Linked DNA regions of Reyranella humidisoli. The protein of the gene in region 1 interacts with the protein of each later gene in a pairwise test. Links are inferred from orthologs where the notes say so. Each region holds a gene or a part of one and is shown on either strand. Other genes may lie near its edges.

Evidence for each region. The genes of interacting proteins can lie anywhere in the genome.
Region 2: the proteins of lpdA (region 1) and KQ910_RS19650 interact in binary tests that used the Escherichia coli proteins (3 or more experiments, as listed by UniProt). The link is inferred for Reyranella humidisoli from one-to-one orthologs.

What each region holds. Positions count from the first base shown.
Region 1 is NZ_JAHOPB010000001.1:281,674-289,651, forward strand. What follows is about bases 2,797-5,718. They hold lpdA (dihydrolipoyl dehydrogenase), read right to left. Parts: upstream 5,003-5,718; coding sequence 3,590-5,002; downstream 2,797-3,589. Other genes in these bases: KQ910_RS01405 (anti-sigma factor family protein), read left to right, coding at 2,797-3,312; KQ910_RS01410 (hypothetical protein), read right to left, coding at 3,316-3,582; odhB (2-oxoglutarate dehydrogenase complex dihydrolipoyllysine-residue succinyltransferase), read right to left, coding at 5,117-5,718. Also shown: KQ910_RS01385 (dienelactone hydrolase family protein), read right to left, coding at 1-631; KQ910_RS01390 (site-2 protease family protein), read left to right, coding at 777-1,457; KQ910_RS01395 (COG4315 family predicted lipoprotein), read left to right, coding at 1,547-1,933; KQ910_RS01400 (sigma-70 family RNA polymerase sigma factor), read left to right, coding at 2,009-2,515; more of KQ910_RS01405, read left to right, coding at 2,512-2,796; more of odhB, read right to left, coding at 5,719-6,340; KQ910_RS01425 (2-oxoglutarate dehydrogenase E1 component), read right to left, coding at 6,369-7,978. UniProt on the Escherichia coli protein: Lipoamide dehydrogenase is a component of the glycine cleavage system as well as of the alpha-ketoacid dehydrogenase complexes.
Region 2 is NZ_JAHOPB010000002.1:272,497-278,993, reverse strand. The notes cover bases 1,064-4,084. They hold KQ910_RS19650 (ATP-dependent helicase), read left to right. Parts: upstream 1,064-1,438; coding sequence 1,439-3,730; downstream 3,731-4,084. Other genes in these bases: KQ910_RS19645 (ABC transporter substrate-binding protein), read left to right, coding at 3,757-4,084; KQ910_RS19655 (S1C family serine protease), read right to left, coding at 1,064-1,358. Also shown: KQ910_RS19660 (MBL fold metallo-hydrolase), read right to left, coding at 1-259; more of KQ910_RS19655, read right to left, coding at 339-1,063; more of KQ910_RS19645, read left to right, coding at 4,085-5,082; KQ910_RS19640 (ABC transporter permease), read left to right, coding at 5,231-6,497. UniProt on the Escherichia coli protein: A helicase with DNA-dependent ATPase activity. Unwinds DNA duplexes with 3'-5' polarity. Translocates on single-stranded DNA with 3'-5' polarity. Initiates unwinding more efficiently from a nicked substrate than double-stranded DNA.

The sequences.
Region 1 (7,978 bases):
GATGGGCACCTTCGTAAATCTTCGTTTCGACGAGATCACGGCCGCGCACGACACGGTCCATCACGGCACGGCATTGCGCGACCGGCGTCCAGTCGTCGAGTGCGCCCATGGCGAGCAGGATCGGTTGACTGACCGCGAGGCGCGGCCCCAGCGCATCCGCCAGCGCGCAATCGGGATAGAGCAGCACTACCGCCCGCGCCGCCGATGGCGCGGTGCTTTCCGGCGTGGCCGAAAGGGCACGCAGCATCGCGACGCCACCGCCGTAGGAATAACCCATGTAGGCGAGCCGCCGCGGATCGATGCCCGGCTGCTTCGCCAACCACGCAAGGGTTGCATCGATGTCCGCCGCCCGCACCTCGGCCGCGGCGGGCGTCGGCCAGTTGCGGCCGCACACGTCCTTGAGGCCGCGCGCCGAGAAACTGTCGACCACGAGCGCGGCGTAGCCCCACGATGCAAGGAGCCCCGCCATGCGCGCGGTGTTCTGGCCCGGCCCGCCGCAGCCGTGGAACAGCGCAACCGCGGGCACCGGCGCCGTGACGTTGGCAGGACGGAAGAATTGCGCCGCGAGCTGAAGCGTGCGACCGCCCTGCTCCACCGGAACGCGGACGTTCTGCTGGGCCGAAGCAGGCATTGCATACAAGACGGCGAGCAGAACGAGGATGGAGGTCGTCCATGCTGGCGCTGCGGCTCGGGCTTGCCCGCGTCTGTTCGGCCACCGAAGATGCATCGGCCGGAACGTAAACCATGCAAGAGCAGAGACAACAGGTGGATTGCCCGTGAACGAGACGATCTACACCATCTCAACCTGGGTCATCCCGGCGATCCTTGCCATCACGCTGCACGAAGCAGCGCACGGATTCGTGGCCCTGCGCTTCGGCGACCGCACCGCCTGGCAGCAGGGCCGCGTGACCCTCAATCCCTTCAAGCACATCGACCCGTTCGGCACGATCATCCTCCCGGGCCTGCTGATCTTCCTGCGCGCGCCCTTCCTGTTCGGCTACGCCAAGCCCGTGCCGGTGAATTTCCGGGCGCTGAACAATCCCAAGCGCGACATGGTCTGGGTCGCCGCCGCCGGGCCCGCCACGAACGTCCTGATGGCCGTGGCCGCGGGCCTGCTGGCGCACCTCGCCGTTCTCCTGCCGCAACCCGCGGCGACGTGGTCGATCCTCAACATTGAGAACGCGATCCTGATCAACGTCCTGCTCGCCGTCTTCAACATGGTGCCGCTGCCGCCGCTGGACGGCGGCAGGGTCGCGGTCGGCCTGCTGCCCAACAGCCTGGCTTTGCCGCTCGCCCGGCTGGAACCCTACGGCATGCCGATCCTGCTCGGCCTGATCTTCCTGCTGCCGCTGATCGGCCGGCAGTTCGGGGTCGACCTCAACGTCATCGGCTGGATCCTCGGCGAGCCGGTCAACTGGCTGGTCAACCTCGTGATCCGCGTCACCGGCAACGGCTGACCCCAAAAGAAAAGTGTCGCCGCCGGGAATAAACGGCCTCTCCCCGGCGTCTCTCCCCTGCAGACCAACTGCTGCATGGGAGTCACACAATGCTGAAGTCGATCCTTTCCGCCGCCGCCGCTCTGGCGGTCCTCGCCGCCGGCAGCGCGTTCGCCGCCGAGCCCGCCTCCGCCACCCCGCCCGCCATGAAGAACGGCATGCTGGTCAGCGCAAGCGGGATGACGCTCTACACGTTCGACAAGGACGCCACGCCGGGCAAGTCGGTGTGCAACGGCCCGTGCGCCACCAACTGGCCGCCGGCCCTCGTCGCCGACGGCGCCAAGGCGTCGGGCGACTGGAGCATCATCACGCGCGACGACGGGCTGAAGCAGTGGGCCTACAAGGGCAAGCCGCTCTACGCCTTCGCCAAGGACACCAAGGCCGGCGACACGACGGGCGACGGCTTCCTGAACGGCGCCTGGCACATCGCCAAGTAACGCGACGCGTACGGACCGAAGGATACGGTGCCGGCCAAGGTTCGGCCGGCACCGGCCTTCCTGTAGAGTAGCCCGATGGCCGATGCGGAAGCCCTGCTCGAACCGCTGATCCCCGCGTTGCGCCGCTATGCCTATGCGCTGCTGCGCGACCACGATGCGGCCGACGACCTGGTCCAGGACACGCTGGAGCGCGCGCTGTTGCGCTGGGCGCTGCGGCGGCGCGACGGCGACCTCCGCGCCTGGCTCTTCACCATCCAGCGCAACCTCTACGTCTCCGCGCTGCGCCAGGGCCAGCGGCGCGGCGCGTCTGTCGAGCTCGACGACGCGACGATGCCGGCGACCGGCGCGCAGCAGGAAAGCGGCCTCGAGGTACAGGACATCCTGTCGGCGCTCGACCGACTTCCGGAGGAGCAGAAGTCGATGCTGCTGCTGGTCGGGGTCGAGGATCTTTCATACGACGATGCAGCGAAGGTCATGGGCGTGCCGATCGGCACCGTGATGTCGCGGCTGGCGCGCGGCCGCCAGAAGCTGCGCGCACTGCTGGAGACGGGGCGGACGACGCTCCTGCGGAGAGTGAAATGACGGGCAGGGACACGCCACGAAGCAATTTCCCCATCGGCGAGAACGAGCTGCAGGCTTTCATCGACGAGCGGCTGGACGACGAGCGGCGCGCGGTCGTGGACGCGCACCTCGCCCACCATCCCGAGTTGGCCGAGCGCGTCGCGCAGGAGCGCCGCCAGCGCGCGATGCTGCGCAGCCGACTCGACGCCAAGTTCGCCGAACCCATTCCCGCCCGCCTCCGAATCGCCAACCTGCAGGCCGCACGCCGCACCTTTCGGCTGCGCAGTTGGGGCAGCGCCGCCGCGGCCATCGCCCTTTTCGTGACCGGCGCGACCGCGGGCTGGTTCGCCAACGAAATTGCGCCGATGCCTCGGCCGGTGGCACCGACGGCCAGCGTCGCGCAGGGTGCGAAGGCGGCCTATCGGACCTTCGTGGTCGAAGTCGCCCATCCCGTCGAGGTGGGCGCGCAACAGGAAGCGCACCTGCTGCAGTGGCTCTCCAAGCGGCTGGGCCGCAAGCTCGCGGCCCCCGACCTCTCCCGATTCGGCTACAGGCTGATGGGCGGGCGCCTGCTTCCGGGCGGCGACGGTGCGGCGGCGCAGCTCATGTACGACGATGCGAGCGGCAAGCGTCTCACCATCTATGTGCGTGCGACGGAGGGAACCGAGACGGCCTTTCGCTTCCAGAAGGAAGGCGAAGCCTCGACCTTCGCCTGGATCGACCAGGGCTTCGGCTTCGCGGTGACGGCACCGGCCAGCCGCGAGGAGCTGCTGCCGATCGCCGAAGCGGTCTATCGCGGCTTCGAGGGCAAGAGCTGACCGCTACTTCGTCGGGTCGGTCATGTCCTCGAATTCCTTGAGGTGACGCGGCGCCCATTTGTGGTCGCGCGCCTTCACGATCCACTTGTCGAGCGTGGGCCAGCGCCGCCGGGCGGAGGTCACCCATTTGCGGCCGGTCTCGAATTCCGTCGCCAGCAGATAGAGGGCGATCACGAAGAAGATCCAGCCCTGCAGGATCGGGATGAAACCGCCGACCACCGACATGGCCAGACAGGCCATGATCGCGAGCGCCATCAGCGGCTGGCGCATGGCGGTCCTAGAGGTGGATCGGCTTGTCCCACGCGGCGAGCGCGGCTTCCTTCAGCGCCTCGTTGACCGTGGGATGGGCGTGGCAGACGCGGCCGATATCCTCGGCCGAGGCGGAGAACTCCATCGCCATGGCGGCTTCGCCGATCATGGTACCGGCCTCGGCGCCGAAGATGTGGACACCCAGCACCTTGTCGCTCGCTTTGTCGGCCAGAACCTTCACGAAACCCTCCGTGGCGCCATTCGCGCGGCTGCGCGGGTCGGCGGTGAACGGATACTTGCCGACCTTGTACGCAACGCCGGCCGACTTCAGTTGTTCCTCGGTCTTGCCGACCCAGGCCACTTCGGGCTGGGTGTAGATGATCGAGGGTACGAGATCCCAGTTCACGTGACCCTTCTGGCCCGCGAGGGTCTCGACGCAGGCCACACCGTCCTCGCTCGCCTTGTGCGCGAGCATGGGACCGTCGATCACGTCGCCGATGGCATAGATGCCGGGCACCGAGGTCTGGAAGTGGCCGTCGACGGCGATGCGGCCGCGCTCGGTCATCTTCACGCCGAGCTTGTCCAGGCCGATGCCCTGCACGAACGGACGGCGGCCGATCGAAACCAGCACGACGTCCGCTTCCAGCGTCTCGGCCGCGCCGCCCTTGGCGGGCTCGACCGTCAGCGTCACGCCGGCGCCGGTCGTCTCAGCCTTGGTGACCTTGGCGCCGAGCTTGAACTTCAGCCCCTGCTTGGTGAGCGCGCGCTGGAAGAACTTGGTGACCTCGTCGTCCACGCCTGGCGTGATGCGGTCGAGGAACTCGACCACCATCACCTCGGCGCCGAGGCGGCGCCACACCGAACCCAGCTCGAGGCCGATGATGCCGGCACCGACCACGACGAGGCGCTTCGGCACTTCCGAAAGCTCGAGCGCCCCGGTCGAGGAGACGATCTTCTTCTCGTCGATTGTCACGCCCGGCAGCGGCATCACTTCCGAGCCTGTGGCGATCAGGATGTTCTTCGCGGCCAGCGTGTCCTTCACCGCACCATCGTCGCCCACGACCGCGACGGAGCCCGGCGCCTCGATGCGGCCCGCGCCGGTATAGGAGACGATCTTGTTCTTCTTGAACAGGAAGGCGATACCCTTGGTCGTGGCCTCGACGACCTCGCCCTTGCGCTTCATGAGTTGCGCGAAATCGAGCTTCGGCGCCGCCACGACGATACCGTGCACGCCAAGATCGTGGCCCGCTTCCTCGAACAGATGCGAGGACTGCAGCAGCGCCTTCGAGGGGATGCAGCCGACGTTGAGGCAGGTGCCCCCGAGCGTCGCACGCTTCTCGACGACGGCGACCTTGAGGCCGAGCTGCGAGGCGCGGATCGCGGCGACGTAACCACCGGGTCCGGCGCCGATCACGACGAGATCAAAGGATTCGTTTGCCATTGGCGCACCGTGCTCATTACGAAATCGGTGTCATCCCGAGCGCAGCGAGGGACCTTTAAACAGCGCCGCGAAAAAGGTCCCTCGCTGCGCTCGGGATGACACGGTTGTTGAAACTCAAACGCCGAGCAAGAGACGCTCGGGATCCTCGATGCAGTCCTTGACCTTGACCAGGAACAGCACCGCCTCGCGGCCGTCGATGATGCGATGGTCGTAGGACAGGGCGAGATACATCATCGGACGCGCCTTGATCTCGCCGCCGACCACCATGGGCCGCTGCTGGATCTTGTGCATGCCGAGGATGCCCGACTGGGGCGGGTTCAGGATCGGCGTCGACATCAGCGAGCCGTAAACGCCGCCGTTGGAGATGGTGAAGGTGCCGCCGGTAAGGTCGGCGATCGACAGCTTGCCGTCGCGCGCCTTGCGGCCGAGATCTCCGATGCCCTTCTCGACGCCCGCAAAGTCGAGCGCATCGGCGTCGCGCAGTACCGGCACGACCAGCCCCTGCGGCGTGCCCACGGCGACACCGATGTCGTAGTAGTTCTTGTAGACGAGCTCGTCGCCCTCGATCTCGGCATTGACCGCCGGCAGCTCCTTGAGCCCCGCGATGCAGGCCTTCACGAAGAAGGACATGAAGCCCAGTCGCGCGCCGTGCTTCTTCTCGAAATCGTCCTTCAGCCGGTCGCGCAGCGCCATCACGTTGGTCATGTCCACCTCGTTGAAGGTGGTGAGCATGGCCGCGGTGTTCTGCGCTTCCTTGAGGCGGTTGGCGATGGTGCGGCGCAGCCGCGTCATCTTCACCCGCTCCTCGCGGTCGGCCTTGAGGCGCGGACCGGTGGGCGCGGCGGGCCTGGCGGCCGGCGCCGCGGCGGCCGGGATCGACGAGATCGCCGCCAGCACGTCTTCCTTGGTCGCGCGGCCGTCCTTGCCCGTCGGCTGGATGGAAGCGGCGGAAACGCCCTTCTCCTCGGCGAGCTTGCGGGCGGCGGGACCTGAGGCGGCGAGATTGGCGCCGGCAGGCGCCGCAGCAGCAGGTGGCGGCGCGGGAGCAGCCTTGGGCACGGCCGGAGCGGCCACCGGCTTCGGCGCAGCGGCACCGGCAGCCCCCGCCTCGATGTGACAGAGCACGCCGCCCACCTGGACGGAGGCGCCCTCTTCCACGGCGAGTTCGGCGATGGTGCCGGCGACGCTGGCATTCACCTCGACGGTGACCTTGTCCGTCTCGAGTTCGCACAAGGGCTGGTCGACGGCGACCGCATCGCCCGCCTTCACCAGCCACTTCGCAACGGTCGCCTCGGTGACCGATTCGCCCAGAGCCGGAACCTTGATCTCGACGGCCATGACTACACTTCCTCTTCTCTACCCGCGCTCAACCGACAGTGAGGGCGCGGTCGACCAGATCGGCCTGTTCCTTGAGATGGTTGCGCGCCGACCCGGTGGCGGGCGACGCGGCTTCGGGACGGCCGACATAGAGCGGCCGCCTCGCCTTCGCCTCGATGTTGGCCAGCGCGCGCTCGATGCGGCGGTCCACGAAGTGCCAGGCGCCCATGTTCTCGGGCTCTTCCTGGCACCACACGATGTCGGCGTTCGGATACTGTGCAAGCCGCACCCCGAGCCGCGTGAACGGGAACGGGTAGAGCTGCTCGATACGCATGATGGCGATGTCGTCGATCTTGCGCTTGCGGCGCTCGGCGACGAGGTCGAAGTAGACCTTGCCCGAGCACAGGATGACACGGCGCACCTTGGCACCGTCGACGAGCTGGTCGGTCTCGACGAGGATGCGGCGGAACGAGCTGCCCGGACCGAAGTCGGCCAGGGTCGAGACGCAATCCTTGTGACGCAGCAGCGACTTCGGCGTCATCACCACCAGCGGCTTGCGGAAGGTGCGGCGCATCTGCCGGCGCAGCGCATGGAAGTAGTTGGCCGGCGTGGTCGGATTGATGACCTGCCAGTTGTCCTCAGCGGAGAGCTGCAGATAGCGCTCGAGGCGCGCGGAGCTGTGCTCCGGCCCCTGGCCTTCGTAGCCGTGCGGCAGCAGCATCACTAGGCCCGACATGCGCAGCCACTTGCTCTCGCCCGAGCAGATGAACTGGTCGATGATCACCTGCGCGCCGTTGGCGAAGTCGCCGAACTGGGCTTCCCAGAGGACCAGCGCGTTGGGCTCGGCCAGCGAGTAGCCGTACTCGAAGCCCAGCACGCCCGCCTCGTTCAGCGGGCTGTCGATCACCTCGTAGCGGGCCTGGCCTTCGGCCACGTGATTGAGGGGCACGTACTTGGCCTCGTTCGCCTGGTCGACCAGCACCGAATGGCGCTGTGAGAAGGTGCCGCGGCCGGAATCCTGGCCGCTGAGACGCACCGGCGTGCCTTCCGAGAGCAGCGTACCGAAGGCCAGTGCCTCGCCGGTCGCCCAGTCGATGTTCTCGCCCGTGTCGATCGTCTTGCGCTTCTCCTGGAGCTGTCGGACGATCTTGCGGTTGAGGTCGAAATCCTTCGGCGGCTCGGAGATCGCCCGCCCGACGGCCTTGAGCAGATCGAGGTCGACGGCGGTAACGCCCTTGCGATCCTCCTCGCCCGGCGCGACCGTGAAGCCCGCCCACTTGCCCTCGAGCCAGTCGGCCTTGTTGGGCTTGTAGTTGGTCGCGGCCTCCAGCGCCTTGTCGAGCTTTTCGCGCAGGCTCGCATCCATGGCGGCGACCTCGTCGGCCGTGACCACGCCCGCGGCTTCGAGTGAAGCGGCGTAGACTTCCTTCACCGAACGATGCGCGCCGATCTCCTTGTACATCAGCGGCTGGGTGAACATCGGCTCGTCACCCTCGTTGTGACCGTGCCGGCGGTAGCAGAACATGTCGATGACGATGTCGCGCTTGAAGTGCTGGCGGAATTCGGTCGCGATGCGCGCGACGTGGACCACGGCCTCGGGGTCGTCGCCGTTCACGTGCAGGATCGGCGCCTGCACGATCTTGGCGACTTCCGTGCAGT
Region 2 (6,497 bases), on another replicon or contig:
CCAGCACGCGCACGGCGTGATAGTGCGTGAGCACCACGTACTTGATGGGCTTGTCGGTAACGGTGCGGATGCGCTCGATAACCTGCTCCGCCATCTTCGGCGTCGCCTGGGCGTCGATCACCATCACCGCGTCGTCGCCGACCACGATGCCCGTGTTGGGATCGCCCTCCGCCGTGAAGGCGTATGCATGTTCGGAAAGACGGCTGAAGGTGATCTTCTTGTCCGCCATATCCGCCTGTGAGGCGAACGCCTTGGCCATCGATACTCCCCCGTTCTGTTTGACGTGACCCTATGCAGCGGCCGGCCGCGAAGTCAAAGCGAGGCTATGCACAGGGCGGTCAGTCGGTGCCGTACTTGTGATAGCCGCCACGGTCGCCCGTCCGGACCGTCACATCGAAAGTGTCGCTGTCGCGTTCCATCTTGAGCTTCACCACCGAGCCGGCCGGCCCGATCGCCCAGAGCTTGCGATAGAAGTCGGCCACGTCATCGAGCACCTCGCCGTCCAGCGCGTGCAGGATGTCGCCGCGCTGGAGCCCCGCCCGGTCGGCGGGCCCGCCTTCGGAGATGCCGCCGACCACGAGTTGGCCCATGTGTTCCACGGTGTAGATCCCGAGCCAGGGGCGTGGCGGCGTCGAAAGGCGTCCTTGGGCGACGAGTTCGCCGAAGATCGGCTTCAGCCGGTTGATCGGCACGTACATGTTGCCGGGAAAGGCGGGCGATCCCGGACCAAGAGCCTCCTGGACCAGCAGCGAGCCGACGCCCAGCAGTTCGCCCTGCTGGCTGATCAGCGCCGAACCGCCCCACAGCGGATAGGCCGGCACGGTGAAGATGGCGCTGTCGAGCAGGTACTCCCAGTATCCGGCAAACTCGCGCCGTCCGGCCACCTTGACCTTGAGCGCCGCCTTCTCTCCGCCGAGGCCCGCGACGAAGGCTTCCGCGCGCAAAGTCAGGGAGTCGGAATCGCCGAAGCGCATCGGTTTCAGGCGCATCGGCTCCTCGGTGCGCACAAGGCCGAAGCCGCTCTCGTAGTCGTAGCCCACGATGCGGGCACTCAGCTCGTTGCCCTCTATGTCGGTGACCGTGACGGTGTCGGCTTCCATGATCAGATAGCCGATCGTGAGGATCAGGCCCTCGTCGTCGACGAGAATCCCATGACCTTCACGCTCCGTGCCCAAAGTCTTGGCGGAGCGACGGCTTTCGGGAATGGTGGTCTTTACGCCGACCACCGCGGGCAACGCGGCAGAAACCAGGGGTGGCAGGTTGGAGCCACCACCGGGGGTGCGGGCGACCACGCCCTCTTCGCCGGGCGGCGGCCAATGGCCCGCGCCGTTTGCGGAACCGTTCAACCCTCGGGCCATCCGCGCTCCTCCCCGCGCACCACGCGCGTCCACAGTCTCAAAGATAGGCGTCCGCCGTCTCGATTGCTATATGACGGTACATGGCGCCCCCCGCCGATCCGTTCGAAATCACCGACGACCCCGCTCCGGCCGACCCGGTTCCGGCGAGGCGCGCCGTCGCGCCCACCGCCCATCTCGAAGGCCTAAACGACGAGCAGCGCCAGGCCGTCACCCATGCTGGGGGACCGTTGCTGGTTCTGGCCGGCGCCGGTACCGGCAAGACCCGCGTTCTGACGACCCGGATCGCCCATCTGCTGCTGACCGGCCAGACGCGCACATCGCAAATCCTGGCCGTGACCTTCACCAACAAGGCCGCGCGCGAGATGCTGGATCGCGTTGCGAGCCTGATCGGCGGCGCGGCCGACGGCATGTGGCTGGGCACCTTCCACGCCATCGGCGTGCGGGTCCTGCGCCGCCACGCAGAATTGATCGGCCTCAAGAGCAACTTCACGATCCTCGACACCGATGACCAGACGCGGCTGATCAAGCAGCTCCTGCAGGCAGAGGGGATCGACGACAAGAAATGGCCGGCGCGCATCCTGTCCGGGATCATCCAGCGCTGGAAGGACCGCGCCCTGCCGCCGGAAAAAGTCTCGGGCGACGATGCCGGCGAGTTCGCCAACGGCCGCGCGGCCGACATTTACCGCCAGTACCAGGAGCGTCTCGCCGAGGTGAACGCCGTCGATTTCGGCGACCTGGTGATGCATTGCGTCACCCTGTGGCAGAAGCATCCGGATATCCTGGAGATCTATCATCGGCGCTTCCGCCACATCCTGGTCGACGAGTATCAGGATACCAACGTGGCGCAGTATCTCTGGCTGCGCCTGCTGGCCCAAGGGACTCAGAACGTCTGCTGCGTCGGCGATGACGACCAGTCGATCTACGGATGGCGCGGCGCCGAGGTCGGCAACATCTTGCGCTTCGAGAAGGACTTCCCCGGCGCCACGATCGTCCGGCTCGAGCGCAATTACCGTTCGACGCCGCACATTCTGGCCGCCGCCTCGCACCTCATCTCGCACAATGAGGGCCGGCTCGGAAAGACCCTGTGGACCGACGCCAAGGAAGGCGAGCGCATCTCGCTGCGCGGCGTCTGGGACGGCGACGAGGAAGCCCGCACCATCGGCGAGGAGATCGAGGCGCTGCAGCGCGACAAGCACAAGCTCGCGCAGATCGCCATTCTCGTCCGCGCCGGCTTCCAGACCCGCGAGTTCGAGGAACGCTTCATCACGATGGGTCTGCCCTATCGCGTGATCGGCGGCCCGCGCTTCTACGAGCGCCAGGAGATCCGCGACGCGCTGGCCTATTGCCGCGTCACCATCCAGCACGACGACGACCTCGCCTTCGAGCGCATCTACAACACGCCGCGCCGGGGCCTGGGTGAATCGGCGCTGCGCACCCTGCGGCTGATCCAGCGCACGCAGAAGATCTCGCTGTTCGAGGCGACGCGGCGGGCGCTCGAGACCGACGAGCTGAAGGCCCGCCCGCGCAAGTCGCTGGGCGACCTGATCCGCAACTTCGAACGCTGGCGCGCGATGCTCGACGGCATGAGCCACGTCGAGGTGGTCGAAACCATGCTCGACGAGTCGGGCTATACCGACATGCTGCGCATCGACCGCTCCCCGGAAGCGGAGGGTCGACTCGAAAACTTGAAGGAACTCGTCAACGCGCTGCAGGAATTCGATTCGCTGCCGGCGTTCATGGAGCACGTCGCGCTGCTCACCGACATGGCATCGCGTGACGACACCGACATGGTGAGCGTGATGACCCTGCACGCCGCCAAGGGGCTGGAGTTCGACACGGTGTTCCTGCCGGGCTGGGAGGAGGGCCTGTTTCCCAATCAGCGCGCGCTCGACGACAAGGGCGCGGCCGGCCTCGAGGAGGAGCGGCGGCTGGCCTATGTCGGCCTGACGCGCGCGCGCAAGCGAGCCTACGTATCCTTCGCCGCCAATCGCCGCGTCTTCAACCAGTGGCAGGCCGCCATCCCGTCGCGTTTCCTGCGCGAACTGCCGCCGGGCCAGCTCGCCGAGAGCAGCGATGCCGGCCTCTATGCGACCTATTCCGCAGGCCATCATGGCGGTATGCGTGACCATGCCAGTGGCTTCGAATACGAAAGCCTCGGCGTCACGGGCAGGCGCGGCCGCTATCGCGACGAGACCGCCGACGATCGCCGTGCGACCGACGGTGACAGGGTCGACCTCAGCGTCGGCCAGCGCGTATTTCACCAGAAATTCGGTTACGGTCGCATCGTCGCCGTGGACGGCAACAAACTGGACATCGAGTTCGAGAAAGCCGGCTCCAAGAAGGTACTCGACAGCTTCATCGAAGCAGCCTGATCAGAAGCTACAGGAGAGAAAACGCCATGTTCCGCCGCTCTGCCCTTGCCCTCGGCTCGGCCCTGGGTCTCGTGCTCGCTTCCGGCGCCGGCTTCGCGCAGACCGGCAAGGTGACGGTGGTCACCTCCTTCTCCAAGGACGTCACCGACCCGATCAAGAAGGCCTTCGAGAAGGCCGTGCCCGGCGCCACGCTCGAAGTGCAGAACCGCAACACCAATGCCGGTGTGAAGTTCATCGAGGAGACCAAGGGCAACAACCAGGTCGACCTGTTCTGGGCATCGGCGCCCGACGCCTTCGAGGTGCTGAAGGGCAAGAAGCTGCTCAGCGCCTACAAGCCCAAGGCCACCGGCATCGCCGAGAAGGTCGGCTCCTACCCGGTGAACGACAAGGACGGCTTCTATTCCGGCTTCGCCGCCTCGGGCTACGGCATCATGTGGAACGAGCGCTACGTGAAGGCCAACAAGCTGCCGACGCCGAAGGAGTGGCAGGACCTCGCGCAGGCACCCTACTTCGACCATGTGTCGATCTCTGCGCCGTCGCGCTCCGGCACGACCCATCTCACGATCGAGACGATCCTGCAGGGCGAAGGCTGGGACAAGGGCTGGCGCACAACCAAGGAGATCGCCGGCAACCTGCGCACCGTGACCGACCGCTCGTTCGGTGTGCCGGAAGCGGTGAACTCGGGTCAGGTCGGCTACGGCATCGTGATCGACTTCTTCGCCTTCTCCTCGCAGGGCGCGGGCTTCCCGGTGAAGTTCGTCTATCCGTCGGTGACGACCCTGGTGCCGGCCAATGTCGGCATCGTCGCCAATGCGCCGAACAAGGCCGGCGCCGAGGCCTTCATCGAGTTCCTGCTCTCGCCCACCGGCCAGGAAGTGCTGCTGGAACCGACCATCCGCCGTCTCCCGGTACGCCCGGAGACCTACGCCAAGGCGCCGGCCGACTATCCCAACCCGTTCAAGGACAAGAACCTCCAGGGTCTCCTGACCTTCAACGCCGGGCTCTCCGAAGGTCGCACCGCCGCCGTCGACACGCTGTTCGACCAGCTCATCACCTTCCAGCTCGAGCCGCTGAAAGCCGTGACGAAGACACTGCACGAAGTGGATGCGGCGCTGAAGAAGAAGGACAACGCCCAGGCCCGCGCGCTGGCCAAGGAAGCACGCGACCTGATCGCCGCCATGCCGATCACCGAGGCGCAAGCCGCATCGCCCGAGATCAAGGCTGCATTCACCGGGGCGAAGGAAAAATCCTCCCGCCAGGCCGAGCTGGAGCAGCAGTGGGCCGCCTTCGCCAAGGAGAAGTATGCGGCGGCGAAAGCCAAGGCCGATGAGGCACTGAAGCTGGCGCGCTAGTGCGGGAGCCTCGTCACTTGCCTCCCCATTCAAATGGGGAGGTGCCCGCGTCTCACGCGGGCGGAGGGTTCATCGCGTTCGGGGTCAAGGTTTCTGACCCCTCCCCCCCTGACTACAGGGGCACCTCCCCATTTGAATGGGGAGGAGTATGAGCCGCTCCCCCGGACAGATCGCCCTCGCGCTCGGCATCGCCCTCTTCCTCGCCGTCTTCCTGCTCGTGCCGGTGGCGACCGTCGTCTATGTCGCCTTCACCGAAAAGGGCGGCGGCGGGCTGACGCTCGTCAACTTCCTCGACTTCGCCCGCACCGAGCTGTTCGTCCGCTCGTTCTGGAACTCGGTCTACGTTTCCGGGATGACGGTCGTCTGGGCCTCGGCGCTGGCGCTGCCGTTGGCCTATCTCACGACGCGCTTCGAATTCCGGGGCGCCATGCTGGTGCAGACGCTGGGCTTCCTGCCGCTGATCATGCCGCCCTTCGTCGGCGCGGTGGCGATGCAGCTCCTGTTCGGCCGCAACGGTTCGGTGAACCTGCTGCTCGACGAATGGTTCGACTTCAAGATCGGCTTCATGGAAGGCCTCAACGGCGTCATCTTCCTGCAAGCCATCCACTATTTCCCGTTCATCCTCGTCAACCTGTCGGCGGCGCTGCGCAACATCGACCGCAGCATGGAAGAGGCTGCGCAGAACCTGGGCTCGCACGGGCTGCGCCTGTTCCGGCGCATCGCCCTGCCGCTGGCGCTGCCGGGCTATATCGCGGGCGCCAGCCTGGTGTTCGTGAAGGTGTTCGACGACGTGGCGACGCCGCTGCTCCTCAACGTGAAGGAGATGCTGGCGCCCCAGGCCTATCTGCGCATCACCTCGATCGGCATCGACGATCCGATGGGCTACGTGATCTCCGTCGTGCTGATCCTCGTCGCGGTGGCGACCATGTGGGCGACCGCTTTGGTCATGAAGGGCAAGGATTACGCCACGACCCAGCGCGGCGGCGGCGGCCTCGCCCGGCGGAAGCTGCGACCGCGCGAGCAGGCGCTGGCCTATGGCGTCGTGATCCTCATCCTGGCCCTCGTGCTGGCGCCGCATGTCGGACTGGTGCTGCTGTCGTTCGCCACGGTCTGGTCCTACAGCCCGCTGCCCGACGGCTACACGCTGGCGCACTACACGCGCGTGCTGGGCGACAGCTCGATCTACATCAAGAACACGCTGCTCTATGCCGGGCTGGCGGCCACCATCGACGTGGTGATCGGCGGCGCCATCGCCTATCTGGTCCTGCGCACGCGCCTGGCCGGCCGGCAGTGGCTCGACTGGGCCGCCAGCACCGCGCTGGCCGTGCCCGGCGTGGTGCTGGGCATCGGCTATCTGCGCGCCTTCTATGGCGTCAACCTGCCCGACGGCACGCCACTGGCGACTCTCTGGATCG